Regions from separate parts of the Exiguobacterium sp. s133 genome, predicted to be linked through region 2. Evidence: riboswitches for the same ligand, from Rfam matches in the RefSeq annotation. Region 2 holds a riboswitch; the other holds the start of a gene.
What was found. Region 2 has a riboswitch for cyclic di-GMP ahead of KNP96_RS12675 (hypothetical protein). Riboswitches for the same ligand answer to the same signal wherever they lie in the genome.
Positions count from the first base shown of each region.

Region 1 (9,141 bases), on a different contig from region 2:
GAACGATATATACCTCTGCTATGTTAACGAGATTTTTATTTTACTCTACTGCATATGGAGGAATTCTAAATATTTTTCTTAATATTTTCTTGATTCCTTCATATGGTGCATATGGTGCATCTTTTGCAACGTTGTTTAGCTATATGTTGATTTGGATAATAAGATTGTATCACTCGAAAAAAATTGTGAAGATATCATGGAATAAGACAATAGATTGTATTCAAATAGTAACTTTAATTTGTTTATCACTATCGGTTTCATTTTCTTCAACTTCTGAGTATATATACTTACTTATCTATTTATTTTTAATTTTTTTGAATAAAAAAATATTTTTAGATTTTTTTGATCTTTTTTCAAAACTAATATCTAAAAAAAGAAAATAGGTGACGTATGAGAGTTACAGTAGCAGGAACAGGATACGTCGGACTTTCGATGGCCGTTTTACTCGCTCAGCATAATGAAGTTACATCAATTGATATCATTAAAGAACGTGTTGAGCTCGTCAATGATCGCAAATCACCAATCGTTGATGCAGAAATCGAAAGTTTCTTACAAAATAAAGAATTGAATCTCCATGCAACAACCGATAATTTTGAGGCCTATAAAGATGCGGAATTCGTCATTATTGCGACTCCGACAGATTATGACCCAACACGGAACTACTTTAATACTCGGACGGTCGAGAGCGTTATCGCGACGGTTCTTGCCATCAATCCAGATGCGACGATGGTCATCAAATCGACGGTGCCAGTCGGTTATACACAAGAGTTAAAAGAAAAGTTTGATACACCGAACATCGTCTTTTCCCCAGAGTTCTTGCGTGAAGGACAGGCGCTGCATGACAATCTTTATCCCTCACGTATCGTCGTCGGCGAGCAATCGGAACGCGCACAGCAGTTTGCTGATCTGTTACTTGAAGGAGCCATCAAAAAGGATGTGCCGATTCTTTTGACAGATTCAACAGAAGCAGAAGCCATCAAGTTGTTCTCGAATACGTACCTCGCGATGCGCGTCGCGTTCTTCAATGAACTGGATACATATGCCGAAGTCCGTAACCTTGATACAAAACAAATCATCGAAGGTGTCGGACTCGATAGCCGAATCGGCAATCATTATAACAACCCATCATTCGGTTATGGTGGTTACTGCTTACCGAAAGATACGAAGCAGCTGCTCGCGAACTATGATGAAGTACCGAACAACATCATCGGGGCGATCGTTGAAGCGAACCGGACACGGAAAGACTATATTGCAGATACAATCATCAAACAAAATCCGAAAGTCGTCGGCGTATATCGTCTGACGATGAAGACAGACTCGGATAACTTCCGTGCCTCATCGATTCAGGGCATCATGAAGCGAATCAAGGCGAAGGGGATCGAAGTAACGGTCTTCGAACCTGTCTTGACGGAAGATACATTCTACAATTCACGCGTCATCCGTGATCTTGAAGCGTTTAAGCAAGAGTCAGATGTCATTCTTTCAAACCGGATGCATTCGGAGTTGAATGATGTTGAAGAGAAAGTCTATACACGTGATTTGTATAGTCGAGACTAAAGAGAACAAAAGTGAGTGTTTACAAGCATCAAAAGAGGTCCAAGCGATAACTATCGCTTGGACCTCTTTTTGCGTTCGATGTTTCAATTCGTTGACCTGCCTCTGAAAAGTGACCGGTTTTGTTTTGTGCATCCTGTATAATTGTCTCATGCAGGAGCACTCAGAATTGGAATTGAGTAATCGGTTATGAGATTATATTCAAGTGGATTAGAATTTATTGTAATTGAGTGTCTTGTTTGATTTTAAGTGAATGAAGCCATTCTTTTTCGCGTACTTCGCACTTTTCGCACCTTGTTTAGAAGAAATCGTCAATGTCTTGATGTCTTCTTCTTCGTTCAACTCCTGAAGATCTGCCATCCGGTCTTTTGACCATTGGTCTTTTGCGACCGTCGAGTAGTTGAAGCTTTCCCACATGATGCCATCGATGTACGGGTACGTATGGTATTTTAATGTCCCGAAGCCCCAGTTTTGAATCAATGAGAGATCCGCATGTTTCGTCTTGACGCTCTTCAAGAAGTTCGTCATCGCGACTTGCTGCTGCTCAAGGATCTTTGGTTGGTCGGCATGTTCGTTGTCGATGTCGCCGACTGTATCCAAGAAGACACCGTCGAGTCCTTTATTGACGACCTGCTTTTCGACTTCTTGCATGAGGACCGCTTGGTAATGCTTCGAGTTGATGTCCATTAAGTATGAATCCCACTCCGCGTAGTGGACACGTTGTCCATCACGGTGGAAGAAATCTGATTCCTTTAATTGCGCCATCAAGTCCGTGTTCCAGTTGTCGGCTTCCATCGTGTTGATGTAGCCGTAGACTTTCGTGCCGTACTTTTGAATTTCTGCGATTTGTTTCGCTGAATAAAAGACCGGTTCGATGATCATGACATCATACTTTTGCATCTTCTTGATTTTTGATTTCGTCGGTGCATCGTAGTAGACCTTATACGAGCTGACGGAATCGAGTGGATTCGTTGATTGAGCTTTGCCCGTGATTGGTGTCATTAGTAACACTCCTAAAAAAAGAATGCACAAAAAAGACGTCACGCGTTTGAGTGAGATAATACCCATGGTTAGTAGCCTCCTGATTTTTTATCAGAGAGCGGCTGCGGCATTGCAGACTGGCGATCGGTATCCGAAGATCGACGACCCATGTCTTTGCGCCCTTACTTTTCAGTAAGTTTGCCCTTCTCGATATTTAGTTGTAATTGCCTGTTTGACTAAATCTTACCACTGCTAATAAAAATGTAAATAACTATTTTAAGGAGAGTGTGCCATGATTTACACACAGCATAGAAATACAGTCAAATGGATAGAAATGCTAGCTAGTATTTTACTTATCGGTATTCTTGACTATATGTTTAGCCTTTCGGTCTCGAATTGGGCAATTGATCCGTTAATCTTTTATATTTTATTGTTCGCCCTCCGCTATGGTCTGCTCGGGGCGTTCGTCAGTTTCACGATGACGATGCTGTACCACCTGTTTTTCCTGTCGGTCGAAGGTTCGGACATTCTCTTATTTTTATACGACAGGACGGAACTGAGCTGGATCATCTTCCACTTCCTCGTCGCGATGGTCTGCGGGATTTTTAGCACCTCGTTCCAGGAACGTTATTTATCGTTACGACTCCGCCACGAAGAAGTCGTCGAAGAAAACAACCACTTGCTCGAGACGGTCGAAAAGCTCCGGCTGTCGCAGTCGACAATGCAAAAGAAGGTCCTCGACTCGGATCATACATTAACGAAAATCTACCAAGTCGGACTCGAGCTCGACCAAACGGCGGCCGACATCGTCCGCGATCGCCTCGTCGATGTCTTGAAACGTTCGTTCAAGGCAGAGAATCTTGCCATCTATCACGTCGATGCGTCAAAACGGACGTTACGACTCCACGTCCGCTTCGGTGAGAAAGAGGTCTTGCCACAAACACTATTCATCGATCCGTCGACCGGCATCTATCAACGGATGTTCAAGACGAATGCGATCTCAATCCGGACGATGGACGAGACGGACGTCCCGTTACTGATCGCACCGATCCGCTACGACGGGAAGATTCAGGAAGTCGTCGTCATCCAGGCGATCGACTTCAACCGCCTGACGAGTTACGAGATGAACATCATGCAGTTGATTCTCGACTGGACCGGGACACGAATCGAAAAAACGTTGACGATGGAATGGAATGCGTCGCGTGGTGATTTGATTGAAGGGACACGGATTTATCAAATCGAGCCATTCAATAAAAAAGTCGCACTCCAACAACACCGAGCTGAACAGTACGATCAGCCGTACAGTACAGTCGTCTTGCCGGTCGAACAGGTCCGGCTGTCGTTGATTGAAATGGAATTAATCCTACGCCAGTCGATGCGGGAAATCGACATCATCGGCTATGACGAGACGAATCAAATGCTCCACTTCCTCTTACCGGGAACACCGCAAGAGAACGCTGAAGGATTCGAGCAACGGATTAAAGAGTTGTTCGCACGAAAAGGAGGGAATCTTGGATGATTTTCTTCGTCCTGTTATTTTTTCTGATTCATGCCGTCATCGTCTTTCTCGTCGCGAAACTGATCACGGCACGGATGGATCCGGCACAGCGTGGTCTCGTCAAATGGATCGCCCTGATTTGTTATTTCGTCCCGCTGCTCGGTGAACTGTTCGGTCTCGTCAGTTGGCTGATCGCAAGACGATACGCGTCAGACAAGACGTTGCTCGACTACGATGACTACATCGAGTTCGACGTCGTCAACCTGGAAGGACTGCAACAACAGGCGGCCGACAACATCGATTTGGTGCCGATGGGCGAAGCGATGGCGATGGACGCGAAGGAACGGAAACAATCGATCGTCCGCTTGACGACGACATCGATTGCCGATTCCGGGAAGTACCTTCAGTTCGGGCTCGACCATGCCGACTCGGAGACGGTCCACTACGCCGCGACGGTCCGCAATACGTTATATGACCGGTACGAAGCGACGATTAAAAGTCGGGAGGAACAACTGAATCCGGGGCATGTCACGACGTATTACCACTTGATTGACGCCTTCGAAGCCTTCATCGAAAGTGGACTGCTCGACGACAGCATGCAAAAACGGATCTTTGATCGGTTCGGATCGTATTTACAAGACATGCGGATTCAGTATCCGACGGACGCGACGTGCTTGAAGGCGTGCGGCAAGCTCGCCCTCGCGAAAGGCGACGTCGCGGACGGACTCGGCTACTATGAACGCTTGATCATGCACTACCCGGAGCAAGCGGACGGCTACCTGCTGGCAATCGAATATCACTTCACGAGAGGTGACTGGACGAAGCTGGCACCGCTCGTGACACAATTGAAAACACACGTCGCACCGGACGACATTCCGGACGAGAAACGCTACATTTTGGACCGGCTGGAAGGAGTGGAACTATGAAAAAATCGATCACGACCTACGTCGTCGCCGTCTTCGCGATTCTGCTCGTCACGATCGGCGTCGTCCAGTTGTTACGTCTTGATTATGGACATCGCCTGATTCCGACCGAGGAGACGCAACAAAAGACGTTTCAGACGATGTCGGGCAAGGAGGGACAGATGGACGGAGAACCGTTACAAGTCTATATCCATCAGGATAAAGGCGAGCTCTCAAAAAGTGTCTTGACGAACTTTAAATATGCACTGAAGTATGCGAAAGTCCCGTATACGAATATCTCAATCAAAGAAATCGAGCAATTGGAGCCGTCCGAGCGGACCGTGCTTGTTTTAGCGGGAGAGCACTCACGTGACTGGCCCTACGAAACGATTCGTCAATTCGTCAAGGACGGCGGACGGCTTTATATCGCAGCACGCTTCATCAATCAGGACTGGGCGGAGCTCGTCGGGGTGAAACAGTTCGGTGATTTCAAAGACGGCATCAACGGATTGACCTTCAAGGAAGAAATCTTCCCTGGTTTCGTCGATCTGCCGGACTCGTCGAACTTGTTCGCCCACAGTATCGCCGACGTCGAGCTGCTACCGCAAGCGGACGTCAAAATCACGGCGTCCGGTGAACCGATTCTTTGGACATCAGCGTACGGCAAGGGAACAGTCCTGTTCTGGAACACGACATCGCTCGCTGAGAAAAACTCACGCGGTTTAATGCTCCAGACGTTATCGTTATTGTTCCCGTCATTCGTCAGTCAACAGGCGGCGATCAAAGTGACGCATCTTGATGACTTCCCGTCACCGGTCCCCGGGAATACGAACGCCGCAATCGAGAAGACTTATAACCGGACGATCAAGGAGTTCTTTAAAGAAATCTGGTGGCGTGACATGAAACGAATCGCCGACGAACAAGATGTTACCTATACCGGGTTCATCATCGGCAGCTATAAGAATACGACGGAAGAGACGACGGAAGACTTGTCGGAGAAAATCCGCACCCCGATGCTCAACTATGGGCGGGGTCTGCTGAAGATGGGTGGCGAAATCGGACTGCACGGCTTTAATCACCAGCCACTCGTCGTCGCCGGTGAGACGCTTGACCCGAACCTCGGTTATGTCCCGTGGAACAACCGTGATCAAATGGAGGAAGCATTAAAGAAAGTCATCGGGACGCACGACTATTACTTCCCGAACGAGTCGATTCAAAGTTATGTCCCGCCGTCGAACATCATCAACGAGACCGGTTTGACAGCACTCAACAATGTCTTTAAAGACAAGTTGATCGTCGCCTCACTCTACTCGGGCGATCCCTCGATGGGTAGCTACATCCAGGAGTTCGGACCGGATCCCGTCCATCAAAATCTCTACAACTTCCCGCGTATTTCGAGCGGCTACAACGAAACGGCAAACGATACGTTCGTCATGGCGGATGCCGTCGCGAACTTCGGAATGTTTACCCACTTCATCCACCCGGATGACGTGCTAGACGAAGACCGGTCGAAAGGGAAGGGCTGGGCAGAGATGGAGAAGACGATGGAAGAGATGTTCCGCGACGTCAAGACGATGTATCCGTACCTCGAGAGCTTGACCCAGTACGAAGCGTATGAAAAATACGTCCAGTACCAACAGTCGGACATCAACGTCACCTATACGGACAAGACGATTGAAATCAACGGGACGAACATGTTGAAGCCATCGGTCATGCTCGTCCGTGTCGCTCCGGGTCAACACCTCAAGACAGGGACGTTCGATTTCGGGACGGTCCGCGCGCTTGCAGGCGAGACGTTGTATCAAGTCACGTTGACGAAAGCAACGGTCACGCTACCGATCGAGGAGGGAACAGAATGAAGATTGGTTTAGTCGTCGAAGGCAGCTATCCCTACGTCAGCGGTGGTGTCGCGAGCTGGGTCCACATGGTGATCCAGCAGATGCCGATGCATCAGTTTGAAATCATCGCCATCACACCGACGCAACTGACGGAAGCGGATTATAAATACAACTTACCGGACAATGTGATGGGTGTGACGAACTTATCACTCGATCTCAAATACGACCGTCCGAAACCGAAGCACGTCCTGTCGGCAGAACAAGGGCGGTTGATTCAACAATGGATGACGTTCCAACACGTCGAAGCCCCGGTCTTCCCGATCTTCGAACAAGCGGTCGGGACGTCGGAGCACTTCTTCGCGAGCCGGCTCTTCTTCGAACTCGTCAAGACGAGTTATGAGACGGAAAAACAATCCGGCTCATTTATCGATTACCTCTGGATGTGGCGGAGTATGTATACGCCGGTCCTCGAGTTACTGCAGGCGGAGTTACCGCAAGTCGACTTGATTCACTCGGCGTCGACCGGATATGCCGGACTCGTCGCGAGTGCGATCAAACAACGCCAAGGCGTGCCGTACATCTTGACGGAGCACGGCATCTACTCGCGGGAGCGGGAAGAGGAACTGTTACAAGCGACGTGGATTCCAGTCGAATACCGGGCGCACTGGATTCGCTTCTTCCACCATTTGTCGGCGGAAGCTTATCAGGAAGCGGATGACGTCATCACGCTGTTCGACCGCAACGGTGAACTGCAACAAGAACTCGGGGCACCAGCGGCGAAGCTGCGGATCATCCCGAACGGTATCGATGCCGTCCGTCTGTCGAGTTTACCGGTCGTCGAGAAGGGACCAATCCTGAAGATTGGTGCCATCGTCCGCGTCGTCCCAATCAAGGACATCAAGACGATGATTCATGCGGCGAAGGTCCTGCAAGAGATGGACGTCGCGTTCGAGCTAACGATCATGGGACCGCTCGACGAGGACGAGGAATATGCGACCGAGTGCCAACAGTTGATCGAACAGTTCGAACTTGATCCGTATGTGACGCTCGCCGGCAAGGTCGACATCGCCGCCTACTTGCCGACGTTTGACGTCTGCTTGTTGACGAGCATCTCGGAAGGGCAACCGCTCGCCGTCCTCGAAGGCATGGCAGCCGGTGTCCCGTGGATCGTGACCGATGTCGGGGCTTGCTCCGAATTGATTAACGGACGCGAAGACGACCCTTACGGACCAGCCGGGTTCGTCGTCCCGCCGGTCAATCCCGGACGGATTGCCGAGCGCTGTGCCTGGTTCGCTACGCATCGTGCGGATGCGAAAAAACTCGGGGAGAACGGCAAGAAACGGGCCTTGAAATACTATCAGACACACCAGTTCATCGCCGAGTATGTGGCACTTTATGAAGAGAGGGGGCTGGCATATGGCGGGCATCGGGTTTAAGCTCCAAAAGCTGTTCCAGGAAGATTATTTTTCAGCACGTCTGAAGGCGTACGCCTTCGCAGGGCTCGTCACATCCGGTCCCTGGTTGATCGTCATCGTCACGATTGCCTTGACGCAGTGGTTGACGACATACTTATCGATCGCTTCGTTCGAGGAACGGACGACGTTCAACTTAACGATTTCTTACTGCTTCATCTTTTCGCAAGTCATCCTCGGGATTCAGCAGCTCGTCGTCACGCGCTACCTCGCCGATTGTTTTTATGAGAAGCGCTACAAGGAAATCTTCCCGACGTTCATCGGGATGACGAAGATGACGATCGCGATTGCCGCCGTCTTCTACGTGATTTTCCTGACGTTCTCCGAGTTGCCGTTCCTGTCGAACTTGTTGATTTTGATTCTCTTTTTGACGATCAACCTGATTTGGGTGCAGTTCTTATTCCTGAGTGCGGCGAAGTTTTATCAAGCCGTCGCCTATAGCTTTTTAGGGGGAGCGGCAGTATCGATCATCTCCGTCCTCTTGATCGACCGCTTCTTAATGCCGTACTTGACGGCACCGTTCGCGACGAGCATGGCGTTGACGGCAGGCTTTACGCTCGGGATGCTCGTGACGTTGTTCGGTCTGTTCACGGCGATGTTGTTGACGTTCCCGAACCGGGAGACGAAAGATCCGTTTAGTTACCTCAGTTACTTCGACCGGCATCCGGCATTGTTTTGGACGAGCTTCCTCTACAACATCGGTGTCTGGGTCAGCAACTGGGTGATTTGGTTCTCAGAAGGCGGAGCCGTCCATCTCGGGACGTTCCGGTATCACCCCGTCTACGATACGGCGATCTTCCTCTCGTACTTGACGGTCATCCCGACGATGACGATCTTCGTCATCTCCGTCGAGACCCGTTTCTACGAGCGCTACCGTGTCTTTTACGGTTACGTCA
Region 1 is NZ_JACSMK010000002.1:384,008-393,148, reverse strand. Features, by position in the region: gene KNP96_RS04475 (lipopolysaccharide biosynthesis protein) at 1-383, shown strand, start outside; gene KNP96_RS04470 (nucleotide sugar dehydrogenase) at 391-1,557, shown strand; gene KNP96_RS04465 (glycoside hydrolase family 191 protein) at 1,765-2,556, opposite strand; cyclic di-GMP riboswitch class I at 2,664-2,748, opposite strand; gene KNP96_RS04460 (hypothetical protein) at 2,828-4,054, shown strand; gene KNP96_RS04455 (hypothetical protein) at 4,051-4,959, shown strand; gene KNP96_RS04450 (DUF2194 domain-containing protein) at 4,956-6,794, shown strand; gene pelF (GT4 family glycosyltransferase PelF) at 6,791-8,209, shown strand; gene pelG (exopolysaccharide Pel transporter PelG) at 8,190-9,141, shown strand, end outside.
Region 1: linked by a shared signal. The riboswitch ahead of KNP96_RS04465 (glycoside hydrolase family 191 protein) and the one ahead of KNP96_RS12675 (hypothetical protein) in region 2 are both predicted to bind cyclic di-GMP.

Region 2 (9,141 bases):
AGTTCCGCTGTTCATCAAGAAACCGAATCAACAGGACGGAAAGATCATCAAAGAAAACGGCGGACAAATCGATATTGCTCCGACGATCGTCGACTTGCTCAACCTCGAGTCATCCTACATGATGGGCAACTCGCTCGTCGATGATGAACCGAACGTGACGGCGTTCCGTGATGGTTCGTTCCGTTATCAAAACTATTATTATGAAGCGGACTTAACGGAAAAAGCCGGCAACGGTGTCTGTTATGACGTCTCGACGACAAGCGAAGTCGACCTTGATTTATGTAAAAAACAAGCGGATGTCCGGAAGGATTTACGCCTATCGGATGCCATCATTGAGAAGAACGGCTTGGAACAATAAACGAATTAAGAAATCACTTTTTCTTCACGCGCTTTCCTCAGGCGAGACACAAGCCAGTTTTCCTGTCCTCTCTGGACAGGAAAGCGGGTCTTGTTTGTCTCTGACAGCGCAAGTCACCTTGCGCTTTTTCCTGCAGGAGTCGCGTGATTCAAATGATTTCTGCAACACTAAAGGAGGAGCAGGACTCAACATCCGGCTCCTCTTTTTATGTGCTTTAGTCAATCCATCTTGAACGGATCATTTAGTGAGATGTCCGATATTTATTCAACCACTGTCGTTCCTCGTCAAACAGGACATCCCATCTTTTCGTGATGATCCAGTCAAACAACACCGGAATCGTCTTATCCGATTGTCGATAGCGATTCAAAAAACGCAGTGCAACCAGACCATCGTCGCTTTGAATCTGCCGCTTTCGCTTCAACATAGTCTTCAGCCGTTTGACGACCGGCTGAATGGAGGATGCATCCCCGTGTTTCGCAATTCCGAGCAACGCATATGCTTTGACGTCGACCGACCGATCCTCCAAACCTTTTATAAACATTGGCAGGAACGAGTCGTCTCCTAGTTCACTGATGGCATTGAGTGCCGAGTGCCGGACATCACCTTTCGGATGATCGAGGAGCGGTAACAGATGCGGAATCACCCGCTCCGTCCCGATCGTTGCCAACACAAAATTCGCACTCATGATCTCAAACGAATCGGTGGAGGTCGTAATAAATCGAATTAACGCCTCTTCTGCTAAAGCCCCCCGACAGGAGCCGAGTGCATCAATCGCCGAATTTCGAATAGCCGAACGGGAATCCTCGACACACTGGATGATATCCGTCGCGTCATGTACCCGTTCCTGTTTCGCCGGTTCATCGAGGATGCTGACAATTAGTGTCGGCTTCGTCTCTTGCGCCAGCCGTTCTAACAGAAAATCAGCAACACGTACGTCACCTGTATTCATCCCAATTGTCCCAAGCATAAAGTAGAAATACTGTTTCATTTCTAGTCGCTTAGTCTGTTCAAGCAGGTCCATTAACACAGGAAGCATTTGAATATCCTGAAAACGCCGTGCTGTTTCATAAGCCAAGTCAGACGGCGGCCCTTCACTCGTAGAATAACCCCATTCTTCATCGTACACATATTCATCAATCGACATCTGCCCCGCTAATGCGATCAATTCATCTTTGTTCATCGGCAGTTCCTTTAGTCTTCTCAAACAGTTTATACCAGTACAACGTGATATCAATTTCCGGATTAGCAGACTGTTTCAGCGTATCTACCCCACCAAGCACAAATCCTTCTTTGGCATAAAAACGGCAGGCAATCAAATTATCGTTTTGCGCTTCAAGCGATAAGCCGATCAACGACTGTTCCTTCGCCCAGGTTTCGGCTGCTTCAAGCAACAAATGGCCGACGCCACTTTTCCGAAAACTGCTTCGGACAGCGATATTTTCAATGTAGGCCAAACGATTCCAGTCTTTGACGAGACGGATTTGCCCAATGCATTCGTTCTCATGAAAAGCTAACAAAACAATTTTTTCACTGCTGTCGATATAAGTAGACCAATCCAGTGTGTCATCCGGGAAACGGATTTCTGATAGGGTATCGTATAACTGTTCTTCGTAAGACCAAATGCCATCAGAAAAACGAGGAAGGACTTTACCAATGATAGGGAACGATTCATTTGTGTCGTTGATGATAGTTATGGATTGTTCCGTTAAAGGTTGAATTGTGATTTCTGCGTTTTTCTTCATAGATTTCCACCTTTCACAACCTGTCTTATAATTTCTTAAAATTAATCTTTTTTTGGCACATAAAGAAAGACAGAAGTACTTAAAAATCATGTAATCATTGCAATTTGCAATAGGTGGAAAACTTCAATACTTATATTTTTAACCTTAGGAGGTTATCAAGATAAACCCTTAAAAATATGAATCGACCTATATGAATCAGATGCCAAACTTGAAGCAAAATTTTTACAGAATGACAACGATGCATGCGTCTAAAAAAGGGTTCTGAAATCAAAATGATATCTACAAGAACATCGATTTTAAGTACTTATTCAGCCAAAAAGATTATTCGAAAAAGAAAAAATCGGTATGGAGCTGAACGATTACTAGTTCTTCCTCGAATCGATTGATCATATGTATCCCCTGCAGGAACTGGTTATATTTCTTAAAATTCACTCTATTATCATGAAGTCTTTTTTGATTTTTTCAATGTCTCGACCAGTTGTTTTTTCCAAATACTTTAGGAAAGCATCATTTTCTTTAGTACCAATATACGTTTTAAATTTCTCAACATGCCCTTCAAACCCTTTGAAATAATTACTTTGATAATGTGGATCGTTGTAAATTTTAATGAATTCAAGATAATCTTTAGTACTCATTTTGTTTCGAATTTGCATTAAAAGAGAGTCCCATTTTTTTATTTTTTTCTCGTATAAAGGCTTTTTAAGTTTATTTTCTCTTTTTTCTTCTTCTTTTAATTGTTGAACATATTGTTCGATGTCGTCTATGTATTGAAAAAGTTCAAGTCGATTTTGACTATCTAATTTTGGCAGTATTTCATTCTCGTACTTCTTATACATTTGTTCTCTATAAGATAACTTCTTTTTTATTATTTGATTTTCTTTTTTATTTCCCGTATTCTCTTTTAATAATTTGATTCCCGTTTTGGCTACACCCATCCCAGCTAAGATCTCTTTTTGATTATCTTTAATTAACTTTCCAACTTTTTTCCCGCCTTCAACAATTGATGTAATTTCAATTTTCGCCATATAATCCACCTTTAATAAAATTAGTATTTATACCATTAAAGTAATTAAACAGTTTATTTTTCAACCTTTAAACTCTATACATAAAAAAATCAAAATAAGTTTCACTTTTCTATTCTAAAGTATTTTTAAATAGAAGTATTAAATCATTATACTTGTTAAAAGTAGTCGATAAAATATCAATTTTCAGAGAGTTTCTAGCGCAAACTGAATCAATTGATACGAGAGCCAAAACATCAAGCAACCTATTCCAAAATCTAAAACCTTCCATGCTATTGGTTTTTTAAATACAGGAATTAGCCATCTCGCCCCATAACCCAGACCCAAAAACCATACAAACGATGCAATCAAGGCCCCGATTAAGAAATTAACTTTTTGATCCAATGTCAAAGTCCCAGCTATTCCCCCTATCACGACGACTGTATCTAAATATACATGTGGATTTAAAAGTGTAATCGCTAATGTGAGTAAGATCGTCTTGTGAATAGGGATAATTTTGGCATCAGTTGAAATGTCGATTGCACTTGATGAAGACAACGCATTACGCAAAGATTTGAATCCGTATAAGAGCAGAAATAGTCCTCCGACAATCGCAAGACCGACATTCGCAAAAGTATTATTTTTAATAGCAGTACCGACTCCTAGTACGCCGGTACACATCAGTAACACATCGCATAAGAAACATACTAGGACTACCCAGAAAATATTGTTTTTCAATAAACCTTGTTTTAGAACAAACGCATTTTGAGCTCCGATTGCTACAATGAGCGTACCTGACGTCAACATCCCCTTTAAAATTTCATTCACTTGATGGCCTCCTCTCTTCTCACCTAAAAAAATGATACATACTGTTTATGTAGTTCTTTCAAATATTAAGTATACTATTGCAAATAAAAAGTACCGAACCCTATTTGCTAGGATTCGGTACTTAAAGATGAAATGTCTTACATCATGCCGCCCATTCCACCCATGCCGCCCATATCAGGCATTGCAGGAGCAGATCCGGCTGGTTCTGGTTTATCGGCGATGACGGCTTCCGTCGTCAGGAACATCGCTGAAACAGACGCTGCGTTTTGAAGTGCTGAACGCGTCACTTTCGCCGGGTCGACGATTCCCGCTTCAATCATGTCAACGTACTCGTCTGTCGCGGCGTTGTAGCCCATGCCTTGCGCTTCATGTTTGAGACGCTCGACGATGACTGAACCTTCTTGACCGGCGTTTTCCGCGATTTGACGGAGTGGTGCTTCGAGCGCACGAAGGACGATGTTGACGCCTGTCGCTTCGTCGCCTGTTGAGACAGCAAGAATCGATTCGACGGCTTTCGTCACGTGAATAAAGGCTGTTCCCCCACCGGCAACGATTCCTTCTTCGACGGCTGCACGTGTCGCATTCAGTGCATCTTCAATCCGGAGCTTGCGTTCTTTCAGTTCCGTTTCTGTTGCTGCTCCGACTTTGACGACAGCTACGCCGCCCGCGAGTTTCGCAAGACGCTCTTGCAGTTTTTCACGGTCGAAGTCGCTTGACGTTTCTTCGATTTGCGCACGGATGGCGCCGACACGTGCTTCGATTGAATCACTGTGTCCGTGTCCTTCGACGATCGTCGTGTTGTCTTTTGAGACGACGACTTTCGACGCACGGCCGAGTTGCATGATTTGTGTTTCTTTCAAATCAAGACCGAGCTCTTCTGTGATCAACTCTGCCCCTGTGACGATCGAGATGTCTTCGAGCATCGCTTTACGGCGGTCACCGAAGCCTGGTGCTTTCACCGCAACCGCGTTGAACGTACCACGGAGTTTGTTGACGACGAGTGTCGCGAGTGCTTCGCCTTCGACGTCTTCCGCGATGATTAAGAGCGGTTTATTTTGTTGGACGACTTGCTCGAGGACCGGCAAGATTTCCTGGATGTTCGAGATTTTTTTATCTGTGACTAAGATGTACGGGTTCTCAAGCACCGCTTCCATCTTGTCGGAATCCGTAATCATGTATGGTGACGCATATCCACGGTCGAACTGCATCCCTTCAACAACGTCGAGTTCTGTCGTGAAGCCACGTGATTCTTCGATCGTGATGACACCGTCCTGACCGACACGTTCCATTGCTTCCGCGATCAATTGACCGACTTCTTCGTCAGCAGCAGAAATCGCCGCAACTTGTGCGATTGCTTCTTTGCCTTCAATCGGTTTTGCGATGGCGTGGAGCTCTTCGACGGCACGGCGGACCGCTTTTTCGATTCCTTTACGGATGACCATCGGGTTCGCGCCCGCTGTGACGTTTTTGAGTCCTTCACGAATCATCGCTTGTGCGAGGACTGTCGCTGTTGTCGTACCATCCCCTGCGATTTCGTTCGTTTTCGACGCGACTTCCGCGACGAGTTTCGCACCCATGTTTTCAAAGTGGTCCTCAAGTTCGATTTCTTTTGCGATTGTCACACCATCGTTCGTGATGAGTGGTGAACCGAATTTACGTTCGAGAACGACGTTACGTCCTTTTGGTCCGATCGTCACTTTGACTGCGTCTGCTAATGCGTCGACACCGCGGAGCATCGCGCGGCGTGCTTCTTCACTGAATAAGATATCTTTTGCCATGACTGAAATCCCCCTTTTATTATTGTGCTACTGCTAAAATATCGCTTTCGCGTAAGATTAAGTATTCATTGCCATCGACCTTGACTTCTGACCCGGCATACTGCGCGTAGATGACATGGTCGCCGACGTTCACTTCAAGTGGTACACGTACACCCTGCTCTGTCACACGGCCTGTACCGACAGCGATGACTTTACCCTCTTGTGGCTTTTCTTTCGCTGACCCAGGAAGAACGATTCCTCCGAGTGTTGTTTCTTCTTTTTTAACGACTTCGATCACGATGCGATCACCAAGTGGTTTTAACATGCGAAACATCCTCCTTGAAAATGACTGTTTTTTAGCACTCACTTTAATGGAGTGCTAACATATTTTTATCTTAAACGGTTTTCAATCGAAATTCAACCCTGAACCCTTATCCGTTTTCCCGAAATCGCCATCTTTGAACCATCACCATTCGTGCGCCCGGCCTGTTTGTTTGTTACAATCGGGACAGTACCTTCAATACAAAGGAGTTGTGTCCCGACCGATGAAAAATTCCGTCAATCTGCCGTTCAACATGGCTGATAAGTGGCAAATCCGTCACATCATTCCGATTGTGATTTATTTGATCGTCCAGCTCGTACCGGCAACATTCCCGAGCTTTCTCTCAAAAAGCCAAATTCCGGGTGTCCTCGGCTGGTGGCTTGCGATTGGCTTTACCGTTGCCGTCATCGTCTCGTTCTTCTGTCTTCGTCCTGACTGGCAGAAGTGGAAAGCAGAAGGCAATCAGACGGATCCGATCGACACATTAAAGTGGATTGGGATCGGAATCGTGTTGCTTTACGCCTTACTGATTAGCGTCAACCTTCTTGATGCCTGGATGTCTGGTGGACTCGAAAACGTCGCGAAATCACAAAATACGGATGACATCATGAAAGCAATCCAAGTCATCCCGATTTTACAGCTGATGGTCGTCTTACTCGGACCGATCATGGAAGAATTTTTATTCCGTCACATTATGTTCGGGAACTTGTCGACAAAACTGAACTTCGTCTTCAGCTTCGTTCTCAGTGGTGTTATCTTCGGGTTCATCCACGGAGACAACAAGTTTTTGATTTATGTCGCGATGAGTTTTGTTTTCTCACTCGTCTTCGTCAAAACGCGCCGCATCATAGCACCGATTGCGATTCACGTTTTCAATAACGGAATTGTCGTACTCGCACTCTATGCAATGACTTAACTTACGAAAGGTAGTGTTTTCATGCGCCAAGGCTCAAACTTCATGGCATTATTTTATGCCCTGTTCGGTATTCTGTTCATGTACCTCGCGTACAGCAACTCGATCGAGGCAGGAACCGTCTTTAACTTTTGGACGATTCTGTTGACGCTGTTCGCAGCAATCGACTTTTACCGTCTCTATCTGATTTTCCGCTTCCGGATGGCCGCGAAGAAGATGATTGAGAAGGAACAAAACAAAAAAAATGATAAAGAATAAGTAACCTGTCCGCCTCTTGACCGATTCAGTTCGTGAAAGGGCGGATTTTTTTGTCTCTTGCTCACTGTATCCTTATGGAAAATCAGGCGAACAGTTTTTTAGACGCGCTATCGTCAGCTTGTTCCCGTTTCGAAATAATCGAAGTGACCAAAAAAAGAGTTACTTCTCGTGACTCCTACGGGAAAAAGCGCAAGACCCCTTGCGCTGTCAGAGGCAAGTAAGACCCTGCTTCTTGTTCGCTAGAATCAAGAAGCAACGGCTTACGCCTCGCCCGAGGAAAGCACGAGAAGAAAAATCTTTTCGCATGCATCTCTTTCATGAATTAACCTTCGTACAAAACATATATTTTACTGACTCATTATCAAAAACCCTTATCTATCCATAGAAACAAATCACTTATACTGAATATACGGTTCTTCACCGGAATCGAACGGGCAAACCCACAGAAATGTGGTGACGCAAAACTATAGGGGCTACCGCTTCAAGCTATGCTTGCCAGTTACCGAAGTTCACAAAAGGAGACTACGTTCACATGAAAAAAATCAATTATGTCGTTACTGCCGGCCTCGCTTGTGCGTTGATGCTGACGCCGCTCGGCTCAATCGATGCCAAGAGTAAAACATCGAAGCATGACCGCAACAAGAACGGAATCCATGACAACTGGGAAAAGAAGTACAAGCTTAAAGGGAAAAAACTTGCGCAGCAAGATACGGACCATGACGGCTTAAGCAACTACACCGAATATAAGCTCAAACTCAATCCACGGAAGAAAGACAGCGACCGCGATAAGATCAGCGACGCACATGAAGATACGGACCGTGATGGCTTAACTAACGCCATCGAACTCGAGCTTGGGACAAAACCATACAAACGGGATTCTGATGGTGATGGAATTCTCGATGGCAAAGAACGCAACAAGGTCGGTCACCGCTATGAAGATATGCTGAAAAAAATGAAGATTGCTCTCGCGACAGAGACGACGCAAAGTCAGATTAAATACCAGTTTAAAAAGAAGAAGAGTCAGCTGCGTGTCAAAACGAATGACGCAACGGTCGATGAAACCCGTGTCCGCCAATTGATTCAGTTCATCGAGTCACATCCGAAGATGACGGAAGAGGAATTACGGGCACAACTCGTCAGCTTATTCGCTCTCTCTGGTTCTTACGAGTTGGAGATTGAACTCGAGTACTTCGATCACGAAGAAACGAAATCAGAGCACCGTCACGTTGAAGAAGACGAGCAAGACGATGATCAAGGTCAGGACGAAGATGATGATTCAGATGATGACTCGGACGACGACCATGAAGATGAAGATTAATCCTTAAACAAAAAAACACCTGCTCTAAAGACGACCGACGTCCATGTGACGAGGGGCGATCTTTAAGACAGGTGTTTTTTACTTTTCGTTGACCATTTCTTGAATCAATTCACGGTTCCGTTTTTTGAAAACTTCATTGTGGGATGAGACCATCGCGACTTTGGCAGCATCCGGTTCAATGAACTGCTTCGCCCGGTTGACGGCGTTTGCCGCGTCCTGGAATGTACCCGAAATCAAGTTCACCTTTCCGTCATGCGTCAAAATATCTCCTGCTGCATACAATCCCGGTACACTTGATTCGCTCGACGCGTTACCGGCGATGTAAAAGTCGTCGACTTGTTTGATGTCGAGTTCCGAGTTCGCGAGCAACTCTGCTTCCCGTTCGTAGCCATGGTTGATGATGACTTCATCGACGTCAACGATGTTTGTCACGTCCGTCGCACAATCAATCAATTCGACGGACGCAATCCGGTGGTGATCGTCGCTTGCGATCAACTTATGAATCGTCGTGTTGAGGAGACAGACGGCTGAGCTTCGGACGAGTTGGTCGACTTGTGCCTCGTGACCTGTGAAACAGTCTTTCCGGTATGTGACGTAAACTTTTTTCGCAATCGGTTCGAGCTCGTTCGCCCAGTCGATCGCTG
Region 2 is NZ_JACSMK010000010.1:19,090-28,230, reverse strand. Features, by position in the region: gene KNP96_RS12720 (LTA synthase family protein) at 1-358, shown strand, start outside; gene KNP96_RS12715 (HEAT repeat domain-containing protein) at 600-1,538, opposite strand; gene KNP96_RS12710 (GNAT family N-acetyltransferase) at 1,525-2,100, opposite strand; gene KNP96_RS12705 (hypothetical protein) at 2,529-3,125, opposite strand; gene KNP96_RS12700 (LysE/ArgO family amino acid transporter) at 3,309-3,929, opposite strand; gene groL (chaperonin GroEL) at 4,067-5,707, opposite strand; gene groES (co-chaperone GroES) at 5,727-6,011, opposite strand; gene KNP96_RS12685 (CPBP family intramembrane glutamic endopeptidase) at 6,232-6,924, shown strand; gene KNP96_RS12680 (DUF4305 domain-containing protein) at 6,946-7,179, shown strand; cyclic di-GMP riboswitch class I at 7,603-7,686, shown strand; gene KNP96_RS12675 (hypothetical protein) at 7,712-8,497, shown strand; gene KNP96_RS12670 (NAD(P)/FAD-dependent oxidoreductase) at 8,576-9,141, opposite strand, start outside.